2 linked regions of the Pelagibaculum spongiae genome follow. The protein of the gene in region 2 interacts with the protein of the main gene of each other region in a pairwise test. Links are inferred from orthologs where the notes say so. Each region holds a gene or a part of one and is shown on either strand. Other genes may lie near its edges.

Region 1 (8,123 bases), on a different replicon or contig from region 2:
AATAATCTAGGTGAACTTGGTCGCCGACTATTAGTGCAAAGTCGTGAATAACATCGGGATCAGAAATATCTTGTCGCTGTGCAGTGGTCGACATTAATAAATGGCTTTGTACTAACCATGCGACCAGTCGAGAGTCGTAACTGCCTAAGCCGTGGCGTTGGCAAAATGCTCTAGCGTCAACTGCGCCGAGTTGGGAATGGTCGCCGCCGCGCCCTTTACCGATATCGTGGAATAATCCCGCTAGGTAAATTAGCTCAGGCTTGGCGAGGTTTTGCATAATATGACAGCAAAGTGGGAATTCTTTACCTAGCCAGAATCGACGTAAATTCTCAATCAGAATCAGTGTATGTTCATCAACGGTGTAGCTGTGAAAAAGGTCATATTGCATTTGTCCTTCAATTTGACCAAATTCGGGAATATATGCGCCGAGCACGCCGTAACGTTTCATTAAAACCAGTTGCCGATAAACACCGTGTGGTAGGCGCAATAGCTCCATAAAAAAGCTACGATTTTGAATGTTAACCCTAAACTGCTGATCAATAAGATGGCGGTTTTGTCGAATCAATCGAATGGTAGTGGCTTGCACGCCTTCGATTTCATCCTGCTGTGCCATTAGTAAAAATATTTCGATCAGGGCGAAGGGGGATTTTTTAAAAACATTTTCATCAGTGACTTCGATGCGCTGGTTGCGAATTTGAAAGCGCTGATTAATTTCAGTGACGGTGCGGCAGTTTTCATCACACAATAAATCTTCTTCAAATAACTGCAGTAACATGTCGTTTAATTCGGATAATTCAGTCACAGTGCGAAAATATTCTTTCATCATGTGTTCTACGCCGAGTCTTTCTGGCGTGTCTTCATAGCCGAGCATTTGCGCTAGGTTTTTTTGATGATCAAAAATCAACCGGTCTTCTTTTCGGTTGGCTAACAAATGCAAACCAAAGCGCAGTTGCCAAAGGAAATGCTGGCCTTTGCTGAGCGCGTTATATTCTTCATCGGTTAAGAAACCTTCGCGCACTAATCCGCGAAATGAATCGGTATCAAAACGTCGTTTTGCTACCCAACCAATGGTTTGAATATCTCTTAATCCACCAGGGCTGGCTTTTAAATTTGGCTCAAGATTGTAGCCGGTGTCACCAAATTTATGGTGTCGCTGTTTTTGCTCTTCGAGCTTGGCGGTAAAAAACTCAGCGGGCGGCCAAACTTGAGCTAAATCTAATTGATATTTTAACTGGCTGAATAAATCATCTAGATCACAAAGTTGGCGCGCTTCAACCAAGTTGGTGAAGACCGTGACATCTTTTTCAGCCACGCTAACGCATTCTTTAATAGTGCGAACGGCATGGCCGATTTCCAGCCCGAGATCCCACAAAATATATAAAAACTGTTCGATCTCTTTGCACTGTTCTTTGCTTGGCGCTTGCTGCATTAACACCAGCAGGTCGATGTCAGAATGGGGGTGCAGTTCGCCACGACCATAACCACCAACACTGATCAAACTAATCGGTTTATTGCCAGTCTTGCTTTGTTTTTTCCAAGCGCAAAGAATGATCTGGTCTAGCAAGCGAGCTCGTTGTCGAACTAACTCTTCAACCGGTTGGTGCTTTGCAAAACCTTCTTCGAGTAATCGATTGGTTTCTTTTAGCGCGAATTGCAGTTGGCCGGTGAGCTCAGACCCTCCGCTGCCCAGTTGCTCTAGATAACTTGATAAGTATTCAGGCGATTGGAATGGTGCGGAGGGTATGCTCATGGGAAGTTTATTCTCCGGTGGCTGCTTCTAAGGCGTCTTGTTGTTTTTCTTCATTGCGGAGAGTGAGCACTTCAAAACCAGTCTCGGTCACCAGAATAGTATGCTCGAATTGCGCGGATAATTTTTTATCTTTAGTGGTTACCGTCCAGCCGTCTTTTTCTGACAATTTTACATGTCGCTTACCGGCATTAATCATCGGCTCAATGGTAAAAATCATGCCGGGTTTTAATTCAGGGCCGGTGTTGGCTTTGCCGTAATGCAGCACCTGAGGCTCTTCGTGGAATTCTGCGCCAATACCATGACCGCAATACTCTTGAACTACTGAGTAGTGATGTTGGTGGGCGTGCTTTTGGATTGCTGCGCCGATGTCGCCTAGCCGTGCACCAGGTTTCACTAGGTTGATGCCGATCCAAAGACATTCATGAGTGACCTTGGTCAAGCGCCTGGCTAATATTGTTGGTTCGCCGACGAAAAACATCTTGCTGGTGTCGCCGTGATAACCATCTTTGATCACGGTAACGTCAACATTGATAACATCGCCATTTTTCAAGCGTTTATTGTTTGGAATGCCGTGGCAGACCACATGGTTGACCGAAGTGCAGATGCTTTTCGGAAAACCGTGATAGTTCAAGGGTGCCGGGATGGCGTCCTGAACTTCGATGGTGTGCTTGTGCAAGATATCATTGAGTTCGTCGGTGGTTACACCCGGCACAATATAAGGTTCGATCAGTTCAAGTTGCTCTGCCGCTAGTTTGCCGGCGACACGCATCTTCTCGATTTCTTCTGCAGTTTTAATCTTTATGGTCATAAATTAGAGTCTTCAGCTAGGGCTGGAAAAGTCCGGGTTTGTCGATTTCAGGCGGTTATGGTATAAAGCGCGCCGCTGAGAAGCAATCTTGTTGCTTCTTAATATCCTTGTAGCGATTCGACACATCAGCCACGGGTGCCCGTCAGGGTCGGCTTTTGGGACTTGCTACATAATTTAACCCCAAACTTTTTGGAGATTTACATGGCTAATGTATCCATGCGCGACATGCTCGCAGCTGGTGTTCACTTCGGACACCAAACTCGTTACTGGTGCCCAAAGATGGCTCCTTACATCTTTGGTGAGCGCAACAAGATCCATATCATCAACCTTGAGAAGACTCTGCCTCTTTACAATGACGCAGTAAACTTCCTGAGCAAGATGGCTGCTCGTAAAGGCAAGATCTTGTTCGTTGGTACCAAGCGTTCAGCGGGTCGTGTGATTAAGGAAGAAGCATCGCGTTGTGGCATGCCTTACGTTAACCACCGCTGGTTGGGCGGTATGCTGACTAACTATAAAACAGTTCGTCAGTCTATCAAGCGTCTGAAAGATCTGGAAGCAATGGCTGCTGACGGAACGATGGATCGCCTGAACAAAAAAGAAGCTCTGGATACTCGTCGCCTGACTGAAAAGTTAGATCGTAGCCTGGGTGGCATCAAGGATATGGGCGGTCTTCCTGACGCACTGTTCGTAGTTGACGTTGACCACGAAAAGATTGCTATCGCAGAAGCTAAGAAGCTGGGTATTCCAGTTGTAGCGGTTGTTGATACCAACTCTAACCCTGCTGACGTTGATTACATCATTCCTGGCAACGATGACGCGATCCGCGCTATCAAGCTGTATGTTGCAGGTCTGGCCGATGCACTGATCGACGCACGTGCTGTCGATACTGTTGCTGCTGAAAAAGAAGGCTTCGTAGAAGTTTCTGAAGAAGCTGCTGCAGAGTAATTTCGGTTAGTTCGGTCTGTGCAAAAAGGGGGCTTAGCCCCCTTTTTGTCGATATCTGGTTTCGGTTTTAATTTTTTTGAGGAAGACACAATGGCTATCGGTCCAAAGCTGGTTAAAGAGCTTCGTGAGCGTACTGGTGCAGGCATGATGGACTGCAAAAAAGCTTTGCAGGCTACTGACGGTGACATCGAACTGGCAATTGAAAACATGCGCAAGTCTGGTGCTGCTAAAGCAGCTAAAAAGGCTGGTCGTGTTGCAGCGGAAGGCGTGATCGTAGGTCGCGTTGAAGGCAGCAAGGGCATGTTGTTAGAAGTAAACAGTGAAACTGACTTCGTTGCTCGTGACGAAGGTTTCCTGGGCTTCGTAAACACGGTTGCTGATGCGGCTATGGCTGCTGGCGCTGATACTGCTGAGGCAATTTCTGCTCTGCAGATCGAAGGCGGTTCTGTAGAAGAAGTACGTGCAGCTCTGGTTGCTAAAATCGGTGAAAACATCGGTGTTCGTCGCGCGGTATTCTTGGACGCTGGCGAAGGTAACATTGCTAGCTACCTGCACGGTGCTCGCATTGGTGTTCTGGCGACTGTTAGTGGCGGTCGAGCTGACCTGCCTAAAGACGTTGCAATGCACGTTGCAGCTTCTAATCCTTCAGTAATCGACCCTTCAGAAGTTTCTTCTGAAGTTGTTGAGAAGGAAAAAGAGATCATCAAGGCCCAGCCTGATATGGAAGGCAAGCCTGAAAACATCGTTGAAAAAATGATGGTGGGTCGTATCAACAAGTTCCTGAATGAAATCAGCCTGACGGGCCAGCCTTTCGTTAAGGATCCTTCAATTACAGTTGGCAAATTGCTGAAAGCTGAAAGCGCTACTGTAACTGGCTTCCTGCGTTTGGAAGTTGGCGAAGGTATTGAGAAAGCTGAAGAAGATTTTGCTGCTGAAGTTGCAGCTCAGGTAGCTGGAGCTAAGTAATCATGACAAGACCTGCGCAAAGACCAAGTTGTAATCGCATCCTGCTCAAAATGAGCGGTGAGGCGTTGATGGGCAATGGTGAGTTTGGTATTTCACCAGAAGTTCTAGATCGCATGGCCGGTGAGATTCGTCAGGTTGTGAATCTTGGTGTGCAGGTCGGTCTGGTTGTTGGTGGTGGCAACCTGTTCCGGGGCGCAGCTTTGCAAAAAGCTGGCCTCGGTCGGGTTACTGGTGATCACATGGGTATGCTGGCCACGGTAATGAATGCCTTGGCAATGCGTGATGCCCTTGAGAGAGCTGGTTTGCGTGCGCTGGCAATGTCAGCAATTCCTATGAGTGGCGTAGTAGAACGCTACGATAGAATGCGGGCAATTCGCCATATGGAAAAAGGCCGTGTTGTGCTTTTCTCTGCAGGTACGGGCAATCCTTTCTTTACTACGGACACTGCTGCCACCTTGAGAGGCATTGAGATCGAAGCTGATCTGGTACTCAAGGCGACTAAAGTAGATGGTGTTTACAGTGATGATCCGGTAACAAATCCAGATGCGATCCGTTATGATGAGTTGTCATTTGATGAAGCCATCAGTAAAGAGTTGCGAGTGATGGATTTGACTGCTTTGGCGTTGTGTCGAGATCACAACATGCCTTTGTGTGTGTTCAACATGAACAAACAAGGCGCATTGCAGCGGGTAGTCGCTGGCGAAGCTGAAGGTACGTTTCTGGTTTCGGGAGACAGATCGTGATCGATGAAATTCTAGAAGACAGTCAACAGCGTATGGCCAAGTCGCTTGAAGCACTTGAACATAACCTGTCAAAAATGCGCACAGGTCGTGCACATCCAAGTTTGCTAGAAGGCATTATGGTGCCTTACTACGGTGTTGATACACCGTTGAAGCAAGTTGCCAATGTGAGTATTGGTGACGCAAGAACATTGACCATTCAAGTTTGGGAAAAGACGTTAGTTTCTGCCGTTGAAAAGGCAATTATGACGTCTAACCTAGGTTTGAATCCTTGCTCTGCTGGTGAAATAATTCGCGTTCCATTGCCTGTTCTGACTGAAGAGCGTCGCCGTGAAATGGTGAAGCTGGTTCGTCACGAAGGTGAGAACAGTAAAGTATCGGTGCGTAATGCGCGTCGTGATGCTAATAGCGATTTTAAAGAACTAGTAAAAGAGAAAGAAGCCAGCGAAGACGATGAACGCAGAGCGCAGGAATCAGTGCAAAAACTGACTGATCGCTATGTAGCTGAAATCGATAAGCGTCTTGATGCAAAAGAAGCTGAGCTGATGGAAGTCTGATATTCAGATTTCGCGATGCATATAATGGCCTCTGGATGGAGGCCATTCTTTTATGGAGGCAGGGGTCTTGAGTGATCCGGGGCAAACCGGTCCGCGGCATGTAGCCATTGTCATGGATGGAAATGGTCGGTGGGCCAAACAGCGTAAACGACCAAGAGTTTTTGGCCATCGCAAAGGTGCTAAATCAGTTCGTGCCGCAATTCGAGGTGCGATGCTGGCAGGTGTTGAAGTGTTAACACTGTTTGCCTTTAGCAGTGAAAACTGGAAACGCCCTTTACGTGAAGTTAATTATCTAATGGGTTTGTTTTTCAATGTATTGGAAAGCGAACTTGCAGAGCTGTGCGAGCGAGATATTCGGCTGAGAATTATTGGCGATACCTCTGTATTTGATGTGCCGCTTCAACAGCGAATTGAAAAGGCAATTGCTAGTACTGCACATTGCCAAACGCTAGAACTCGTTATTGCAGCCAATTATGGCGGGCAATGGGATATCGCCCAGGCGGCTCAGAAGTTAGCCAGATCAGTCCAAGCTGGTGATATTCAACCTGAACAAATCACTCCTGAAGCACTTTCCAAGCATATTCAAATGGCTGATCTGCCGTTGCCCGATTTATTGATTCGTACTGGGGGAGAACAACGAATCAGTAATTTCCTGTTATGGCAGCTTGCCTACAGTGAATTCTATTTTACCCCTGTTTTGTGGCCGGATTTTGATGAGCAGAGCTTTGCTGATGCTGTAGCAGAATATCAATCCCGCCAGCGCCGTTTTGGCATGACCTCCGCACAGGTAGAAAAAAATAATGCTTAAGCAAAGATTTATTACTGCAGTGGTTTTAGCGGTCCCTGTTTTGACCGCAATTTTTGCCGCTTCACCGGCAGTTCTTGGAATGATTTTATCGCTATTTTGCGTGCCAGCAGCATGGGAATGGGCTAATTTGGCCGGGATGGGTAAAGTACAAAAGCTTGGCTATGGTGGATTGGTCGGTGGTGCGATTGTCGCTATGGCGATTTTTGCTCCAGCACCAGAGACTTGGTTTGATCAGGACTGGGTGCTCGTTTTAATGTCAGTAGCATCGATTTGTTGGGTATGGGCCGTGGCAAAGGTCTTAACCTTTGATGGCGAAAATGGACCGGATCGGGCGATTATTGCAGCAGCAGGTGTGTTATTAATTCCAGCTACTTGGTTGTCGGTGGTCTTGCTAAAAGCAATGATGCCAAATGGTGGCTTGATTCTGATTTTGATGTTTTTGGTTTGGGGTGCTGATGTTGGAGCCTACTTCACCGGAAAACGTTTTGGAAAAACCAAATTGGCGCCGAAGGTTAGTCCGGGAAAAACTTGGGAAGGCATGGCGGGCGGATTAGTCGCAGCACTGGCTCTTGGTACTATTTTAGCTTTGGCTTTTGGCTTGCCATTGACCGGTTGGTTGATCGGCCTAATGTTGCTAACGATTATTATTTCTGTGCCGGGCGACTTGTTTGAAAGTGTACTTAAACGCAGTGCCGGCATAAAAGACAGCAGTAACCTATTGCCGGGTCATGGCGGTGTGTTGGATAGAATTGATAGTTTGATGGCGGCAGGCCCAATCTTTGCCCTAGGTATTTTGTTGATGGAGCGATTATAAAAATGCGGCAGATAGCGATTCTGGGAGCTACTGGCTCTATCGGATGTAGTACGCTGGATGTTCTTGCCCGTTACCCAGATGTATACCGGGTAGCTGCTTTGACCGGTCACTCTAATCTGGAACGTTTGTTAGAGCAGTGCCGTAAATTCCGTCCTGATTATGTGGTGGTAACCGGTGATCATAATCTACAAAATTTTACTGATCAGCTAAGAAAATGCCGCTTACCTTGTGAATTGTTGCACGGTGCTGAAGGGCTAGATTATGTGGCGGCATTGCCACAAGTGGATACCGTTGTTGCAGCGATTGTTGGAGCTGCAGGTTTGAGCTCATCGCTAGAGGCCGTGCGTGCCGGTAAGCGGGTGTTGTTAGCGAATAAAGAATCACTGGTGATGTCTGGTGAATTATTTATGGCTGAAGCGCGTGAAAATGGCGCGTTGTTGTTGCCAGTTGATAGCGAACATAATGCGATCTTCCAGTGCTTGCCAGGTGATGGTAAGTGTGGTGTTCGTCCCGAAGGTGTTCGACGTTTATTATTGACCGCTTCCGGCGGACCATTTTTAAATACGCCATTGGATCAATTGGAAAGTGTCACGCCAGATCAGGCTTGCGCTCATCCTAATTGGTCAATGGGGCGAAAAATCTCTGTAGATTCTGCCACTATGATGAACAAAGGGTTGGAGCTGATTGAAGCCTGCCATTTGTTCTCTATGCCACCACAAGAAATCGATATTGTGA
Region 2 (8,282 bases):
TTTTTTCAGTCAAGTTAAATACGGTGAATACTTCTGAATTCAAGCCTTGTTCTTGCCACTTGTCATTAGTGGTCTTAGAGCCATTCATAACAATGAAGTCCGGCTCGTAAGTTTCTAACTCCTCAGCAGAAGGTCGGATGAACATATTAGTTACGAAGTGCGCCTGCCAAGCTACTTCCATAACAAAGCGTACTTTTAAACGAGAATCTGGGTTGGCACCACAATAGGCATCAACAACAAATAAGCGCTTGCCGGTGAGCTGATCAGCCACTCGACTTTTAAGGTAATCCCAAGTTTCAGCTGAAATGGGTTTATTGTCATTTTTTGCTTTTTCGGATGTCCACCACAATGTATCGCGGGTGACGTCATCTAAAACAATATATTTATCTTTTGGGGAACGACCGGTAAAGATGCCTGTATCGACAGATACTGCACCCATTTCAGTTACAATACCTTTTTCGAAACCTTCAAGATCTGGACGAGTTTCTTCTTCAAATAACTGCTCATAAGACGGATTATGAATAATTTCTTGAGCGTCAGTAATGCCGTAATTATTTAAATCGGCTTTTACCTTTTCCACGAGAGTAGCCATCTGTTTCTCCTGGTAAAAAAAAGAAGTTTGTTATTACCGTTAAAAGTCTGGTTATTATTTTATCTCGAAAGTGGTAGTTATATAAGACTTGAATCAAATGTCTTAGCAACATATTAATAAATGTCTTACCAATTACTCATTTTCGCTGCGCAGGTCAATATTTTCATATTTTACTGAGATTTTTAAAATCAGCTTTTTAATCTATTAAATCGGTTATTTTTCGCTTTTTAAACGAATTATTCCCGCACTGTCACCTGAGCGTTTTTTCTCATTCGTTTTGCAACGAAGTTCGGATTCGAAGTTGCTAAAAAGCGAATACTGCTTTGAACACAACCTGAATCTAACCCGAAACCAGACTGAATGAAGAAACCCCACTGAACCAGAAGGTTAGTTCTGGCAGCCAGCGGGGCTTATTATACATAACTAATCTGAAAATCCGGTGATTGTGAAATAAAAATAATGAATATTCATCATTCATCGAATCAAGATTACTAATTTGCCAGTCTCAGTTATCTAAGCTTATTGCTGTTTGGTATAGCAAGCTAAATCATATTCAAACCTGCATCTTCTATCTGATGTGCCACTTCAAAGCGACTAAAATTCACTTTGAATTCTTGGCAAAGATTTTCTGCTGCTCTTAAATAGCTCACCTTATCTGGCCATGCGTTGGCTGGATCCAAATCCAAAGGATCAATACCTTCTATCGCGACAGGTACTTGTAAATCGATATGATCCAAAGAATGGAATCCTTGCTGTTCTAGTTCACCACTTAAAATAGCCGTAATTATTGTGCGGGTTTGCTGCAAGCAATAACGCTTACCAAGTGGATTACCACCGTGGCTTGCACTTGGCACTCCGCCTTTCCAACCGGTGTTTACCATATATACTGTGGTTTCGCTGGATTCTAATTTATTGAATAGTTGTTCAGCATAAATACCGGCAGGACGTGGGAAGAAAGGTGCACCAAAACAACTAGAGAAGGTTGGCGTGTAGCCATTGTTATGGTTTATTTCTGAATCTCCAACGGTAGCGGTATATCCACTCAGATAATAATAAGCCGCTTGAGCTTTATTTAAACGAGTGACCGGAGGAAGTACTCCGCTGCAATCACAGCTTAAGAAAATTAATACGTCAGGCTGCCCAGCAACTGGCGGCTTAACCCGATTTCTAATCGCAGATAGCGGGTAGGTCGCCCGAATATTTTCGGTAATTCTGATATTAGTGAAGTCTGGCTCACCATGATGGTCGAGAACCGCATTCTCTAGAATAGCACCTTGCTTGATCGCATCAAAAATGACCGGCTGTTCTTCTTCAGTAATAAATGCACAGCGGGCATAGCAACCATTTTCCAGGTTAAATACCCCATCATCGCTCCAGCCATGCTCATCATCACCGATTAAATCTCGGCCATCATCTGAGATCAGGCAGGTTTTACCTGTAGCAGATAAGCCCAGCATCATGGCGACCTTGCCATCTTTATCTTGGCTGGCAGCAGCATGTAGCGGCAAAACGCCTTTCATGGGCAGCAGGTAATTTTGAACTGTGAAAATAGCTTTCTTGATTTCAGCGGCATAATGCATACCGAGTAGTAAAATACGCCGACCTGAAAAATCAATAATAGTCGCCGCATCGCTATGTACGTGATCTCGCATTGGGTCACAAACAAAACCTGGCAAGCAGAGCATTTCCCAATTGCTTTGCTCAATTTCAGGCCGAACCAGTAAGTGGTCAGCTAACAGCTGGTGCCATGCCAGTTCAGTAGTAATTCGAATATTCAAACCATGCTGGGTATGTTGTCCACTGCGCCAAATGCCACTGTAGCTTTCTGGCAATTGCTGTAGATAATCTTCCGCTTGCAGCCATAAATTATCAAAATACAACGGCTCCATTGGCCGATTCACTTCACTCCAGTCAATGGCTTGTTGTGCCTCACCTGGATGACAAACAATAAACCGATCTTGCGGTGAACGGCCGGTTCTTGGCCCGGTATTTACCACCAGACTTCCTTGCTTGGATAATTCGCCTTCACCTCGGCTAATCGCCTGCTGTAACAGTTCAGGAGCAGTCAGATTGATATGGCAAGCGTGGGCAGAAACGGTTTTTTCATGTTTTGCGGCTAGCTGTGATGCGGTCATAGTCATGGCTGAATACTTCTACTGTTGAGCAACATGCTTATATCTCAAATTGCTTTGGGTATAAGTAGCATGCGCTAGGTTTCATGTAGATGATCATCTGACTGTGCCGTTGCTGTTTGCTGGCTCAAGCTAGATGGTGGATCATCTGGAAGCGTTAGCAATTTTGGTTTGACCATTTCAGATTATCTTTCACGAACATGGAAAGAAACGAAAACGAACTTTGAAAAGATGACCGAAAAGCGTTGTTTTTTTCTGAGCAATCGTAGTACATTAAAAAGATTTGTAAGATATTGCCACAATTGGAAAAAGTATAATTTAAGCCGTTTGTGAAATGTATCTAATATCAAATAGTTAACGATAAGATCACTCTGATACTTGAAAGACTTAACCAACTGAAAAACAATAATTTTGTTTTTTTATGTTTTTTTTGAAATGATAAAAAAAGCCTGCTTGTTTTTAATAAAACAAAGCAGGCTTTCAGATAGTGCTTTTCCAGCTGTCGCTTGATCGACTTTTTAGGGAAAAGGCGATTATTATAAATGCATTATTACGGCGGCATTCTTTATTTAGCAGCTTTCAAACTGGTCACATCAAAACTGTAAGTCTGATTACAGTACTCGCAGTTAGCGTGAATCTGTCCTTTTTCATCCTGAATTTCATCTAGATCCGTTTCAGACATTGCAGATAAGCTAACGGCCAAACGCTCTTTTGAGCAGCGACAGCTAAATTGAATTGGTTTAGGGTCAAACAATCTGACACCATATTCGTGGAACAAGCGGTGCAATATCACGCTTTCAGGCAAGTGCAGTAACTCTTCTTTTTTCAGTGTTGCTGCCAAGGCCACCACGGTATTCCATAAATCACTTTCTTCGGTGGTTACATCTGCTGCTCTGGCATTATTTGCGCTTTCTGGCATTGCCTGCAGCATAAAACCAGCAGCAATTTCACCATCACAAGCCAATTGAATATGGGTCGGTAATTGCTCAGAGCGCTGGAAGTAGTCTTCTAGGCATTTGGCCATATCTGGTTTTTCTAGTGGTACCAAACCCTGCCATGGTTCGCCTTTTTCAGGCTGCAGCGTAATAACCGCTTGGCCTTTACCTAGCAAATCGATCAACTTGCCTTTCTTTGGCATGTCTTGATAGCGAGCAACTGCGCGCACCTTGCCATCGCTCGTGCATTCAGCGGCCAGAATTCGTAAATTGCCCTGCCCCTGAAATTGTAAAATTAACTGACCTTCAAATTTAATCGTGGCGCTTAGTAGAGATGCCGCAGCCATGGCTTGGCCAATCAGCTGATTAACGATTGGTGGATAATCGTGGCTAGCGATTGCCTGTTTGTAGCTCTTGTCCAGCTGAGTGATTTCACCTCGAACTTGGCTACTTTCAAATAAGAAACGGTTCAACTGGTCATACTGAATTTGTTGCGTCATAACTGCGGTCTAGTCCAATAAATTACTAGGTCTGTTCACTAAAAATAAACATGGCCCGATTAAGAATTCTTGAAACGATCCAACTGGCGACGATCACGCTTAGTCGGACGTTCATGCTGCTGGTGCATATTAACCAATTTACGTTCCTGAGCTTTAGTCTCACGAACTTCAATACTTTTGGCTGTTTCTTGATAAAGCTTTTGCGCTTCAGGGGCTGGGCCACGTCGATCATGAATCTTCATGATATGAACCGTTTTACGATCAAAACCCTGAACCAGTTGTACTTCGGCATTCAGTTCTATGTGGCGACTCGCTTTTACTCGAGCACCATTATAATGAACCTTGCCACCCTCTATTGCGTCTCTGGCTAGCCCACGGGTTTTATAAAATCTCGCTGCCCATAGCCATTTATCTAGGCGAACTTTTTGCTGTTCCATTTCTGATTTCCAGCAATCACAATTGCGGTAGATTATACCCAAACCAGCTCAAGATGCAGAACTGCCATCTTGGACTGGTTTGGTGAATATATGAAAGTAGCTAGCCGTTGATTGAAATATGAAAAAAATAATCAAAAGCCGCTTGGATAAACTCATACTGTAGCTGATTAGAAACAGTCTCCGATTCGCCCTGACCTGCCAAAAACTGTGCTTTAAATCACCTTGAGAGATTTAGTCTGTCGCCATTATTGCCAAGCTGGCAGTTACGGCACATCTTTCATGTATGTGGCAACAACATGGCAATAACAGCTGCAACTGCTCTGACGAATAGGTCATAAGATCCTTTTGTGGTAGGGACAACTGCTAAATAAATCTGTTAGGCTTGGCTGCTCATTTTAGGGATCAATATAACTGCATGAAGCTGGCAGATAACGCTAGGGCTTTAGTTGCCGGTTCAAATCGGTGGCCTACTCAAAAACTTACACTTCCTATCAGTCTGCTGCTGGGTGTTGGCTTATGCTGGCAACTTGCCCAGACCACTTGGCTATTGCTGCCACTTCCACAACCGGAAGTCACTGGTAATACGCACAATGTATCGATAGTTTCTCAGGTGAAAAACAGCAATCAAGGGCCAACTTTGGCATCTGTTGCATCGAGTAGCTTGTTTGGAAAAGCCGACGTAACGGCTAAAGCTTCTCAGCCTGAACCCAAGCCGATTGAGCCCGTTCCCGATGACATTCCAAAAACCACATTAAACCTGAAACTATTTGGCATCATTACTTATGATGATCAAGGTAATGGTTCGGCGGTTATACAGGGCAGCGGTAAACAAAAGCATTACAGCAACGGCGACCAAATTAAAGGTAGTGGCTCGGTGGTTCTGCATTCGGTATATGCCGACAAAGTCATCTTAAGTCGCAACGGAAAGCTGGAAGCATTGGAGTTAAGCCGCAAGCTAGCGGCCAAAAATAGCCCAAGCACCAGTAAAAATCGCTCTAGCGCATCAAACAGCAATAATTCTAACGCCAGAGTCATAGATAAGCGTGGCGACAGCTCGCTGACCAATGATCTAGCTGGAATTAAGCAAAAGCTATCTGAAGATCCTTTATCCGTTATTAATCTAATTCGCGCGACGCCTGTATTTAAAAGCGGTCAACTACAAGGCTTTAGAGTGAGTCCTGGCAGTGATCGTCAATTATTCCGCCGCGCCGGATTAAGACGAAATGATCTAGTTACTAATATTAATGGTGTGCAATTAGATGATCAGCAAAAAGCGCTAGGCTTATTAGCCGACATCCAGCAAGCATCAGAATTATCGATATCGGTCGAGAGAAACGGTCGACCTCTTCAACTTACTTTCTCTCTGACCAATTAATTTTGCGATCAGGCGACATTACAGGAGCAAAGCCTGCAGCCATGAATTCAAAGCTACTTAAAAATTGTTTTGCAGCAGGTGCTTTGGCACTGTGCTTGGCAATCTCATCACCCGCTATGGCTCAGGCCGGAGAAGGCTGGACCTTAAATCACGATAATGCTGATATTCGAGCTGTGATCGGTCAGGTAGCAGAAATTACTGGTAAGAATTTTGTCATTGACCAACGCGTCAAAGGCAAGATTACCGTTATTTCTAACACCAGCATGGGCAAGAACGACGTTTACCAAGTATTCCTGTCGATTCTGCGAGTTCATGGTTATGCCGCAGTAGAAACCGGTAATGTCATTAAAATCATTCCTGAATCGGGTGCCAAGCAAGACAGCGTACCGGTACTAGATGCCAACAGCAGCAGCAGTAATAGTTCAGGCGATAACGTGGTGACTCGCGTATTGCAGGTAAATAACGTTGCAGCAGCACAATTAGTTCCGATTCTGCGTCCATTAGTACCTCAACAAGGTCACTTGGCAGCTTATCCGCCTACTAACGTTATTATCATTTCTGATCGTGCCGCCAACATCGAACGACTGACCAATATTATTCGCCGTATCGACAAAGCTTCCGATGAACAAGTTGATGTAGTTCGGCTAGAAAACGCTTCTGCTAAAGAAGTGGTTCGGGTGGTTTCTGATTTATATAAATCAACCAATAAAGGCAGCCGTTCTAAAAATGCCACACCTAAAATGGTGGCTGATGAACGCACTAACTCCATTTTGCTTACCGGTGATTCTTCAGACAAATTACGCCTAAAGGCATTAATTGCCCATCTAGATTCACCACTGGAGCAATCGGGAAATACCCGTGTTATCTACCTGAATTACGCCAATGCTGAAAACCTGGTTAAGGTATTAACCGGCGTTAAAGATTCACTAAGTAATAAAAGCAGCAAGAAAAAAAGCACTGCCAACAGCAAAGAAGTCAGCATTTTATCTGACGAAAGCCTCAACGCTTTGGTGATTACTGCACCACCGGCTTTAATGCGTTCACTACAAGATGTGATTCGTAAACTGGATATTCGCCGCGCTCAGGTTTTGGTTGAAGCGATTATTGTCGAGCTAGATGAAACGCAAGCTGACAGACTCGGTGTTCAGTGGTTATTTGATGGCACCCCAGGCGGTTCAGGCCCAGTCGGTTCAATCAGTTTCGGTGGTCAAGGTTCTATTTTAAGTCTGGCGGGAAATATTGCATCAGGTAACGCTGCAGGTGCCGCGAGCGCTTTGGGTGAAGGTGCCGGTATTATTCTCGGTGACTTTAACCGTAAGGGTATCGATTTTGGTGTGTTAATTAATGCATTAAAGGGCACTGGCGCTGGTAACATTCTTTCTACTCCTTCTTTAACCATGCTGGATAACGAAGACGCTGAAATTATTGTTGGCCAGAACGTTCCTTTTGTTACCGGTTCTACCACCAGCAGCACTAACACCAATCCTTTCACGACGATTCAGCGTGAAGATATCGGTATCACATTAAAAGTTACCTCTCAAATTAATAAGGGTAACTCGGTGCGAATGGAGATAGAGCAAGAAGTCTCTTCACTGGCACCTTCTTCTACTGGTGCATCTGACTTGATCACCAACAAGCGTTCAATTAAAACCACCGTACTGGTCGATAACAACCACACGATTGTTTTAGGTGGTTTGATTCGTGACGATATACGTGAGTCCGTTTCTAAAGTGCCACTGTTAGGTGATATTCCATTCCTCGGTGCGTTATTTCGTTATCGCAGTGTCACCACCAGCAAATCGAATTTGATGGTATTCATCAAGCCAACCATTATTCGTGATGCTGAAACACAGAATGGTATCTCGGCGTCTAAATACGGTTATATTCGCCAGCAATTACTCAATCAAAAATTCAATGACAAGCCTTCCAGTTTTAATGCTGAAGAATTATTACCAGCATGGGACGGCGACCCATTGAAGAAGAAATCTTTTGTAACGCCAGAAGCATCCTCTAAGCAGCCGGAGGCTGTGAATGAGTGATCTGCAGCAAACACCGTTAGCTGACCAGCCGCAGTTTGAGCGGCCTGGTTATAACTTTGCCAAGCGCCACGGTATTTTGGTTGAAGAAGGTCAGCAGTATTTACACCTTACTTGTCGACCTGGTGCCAGCGCAGAAATTCTGGCGGAAATCCGCCGGGCAGCTGGCCAGCCAATTGATATTCGTCTGGTAGAAGATCAGCAAGCTTTTGAAGACCTGCTAGCTCGCGCTTATGAAGGCGATACCGGTGGCTCACGCCAAGTTATGGAAGGAC

Evidence for each region.
Region 1: the proteins of DC094_RS14305 (region 2) and rpsB interact in binary tests that used the Escherichia coli proteins (3 or more experiments, as listed by UniProt). The link is inferred for Pelagibaculum spongiae from one-to-one orthologs.

Annotation. Positions count from the first base shown.
Region 1 is NZ_QDDL01000011.1:29,109-37,231, reverse strand. Bases 1,859-4,631 are described here. They hold rpsB (30S ribosomal protein S2), read left to right. Parts: upstream 1,859-2,759; coding sequence 2,760-3,503; downstream 3,504-4,631. Other genes in these bases: pyrH (UMP kinase), read left to right, coding at 4,472-4,631; tsf (translation elongation factor Ts), read left to right, coding at 3,594-4,469; map (type I methionyl aminopeptidase), read right to left, coding at 1,859-2,558. Also shown: glnD ([protein-PII] uridylyltransferase), read right to left, coding at 1-1,750; more of map, read right to left, coding at 1,758-1,858; more of pyrH, read left to right, coding at 4,632-5,212; frr (ribosome recycling factor), read left to right, coding at 5,209-5,766; uppS (polyprenyl diphosphate synthase), read left to right, coding at 5,819-6,574; DC094_RS18740 (phosphatidate cytidylyltransferase), read left to right, coding at 6,567-7,388; ispC (1-deoxy-D-xylulose-5-phosphate reductoisomerase), read left to right, coding at 7,391-8,123. UniProt on the Escherichia coli protein: Required for ribosomal protein bS1 (rpsA) to bind to the 30S subunit.
Region 2 is NZ_QDDL01000006.1:21,957-30,238, reverse strand. The notes cover bases 2,908-5,839. They hold DC094_RS14305 (RNA-binding S4 domain-containing protein), read right to left. Parts: upstream 4,597-5,839; coding sequence 4,219-4,596; downstream 2,908-4,218. Other genes in these bases: gspC (type II secretion system protein GspC), read left to right, coding at 5,012-5,839; hslO (Hsp33 family molecular chaperone HslO), read right to left, coding at 3,290-4,159. Outside these bases: pckA (phosphoenolpyruvate carboxykinase (ATP)), read right to left, coding at 1-592; DC094_RS14315 (phosphoenolpyruvate carboxykinase (ATP)), read right to left, coding at 1,135-2,733; more of gspC, read left to right, coding at 5,840-5,971; type II secretion system secretin GspD, read left to right, coding at 6,013-8,010; type II secretion system ATPase GspE, read left to right, coding at 8,003-8,282. UniProt on the Escherichia coli protein: Involved in the recycling of free 50S ribosomal subunits that still carry a nascent chain. Binds RNA more specifically than DNA. Binds with very high affinity to the free 50S ribosomal subunit. Does not bind it when it is part of the 70S ribosome.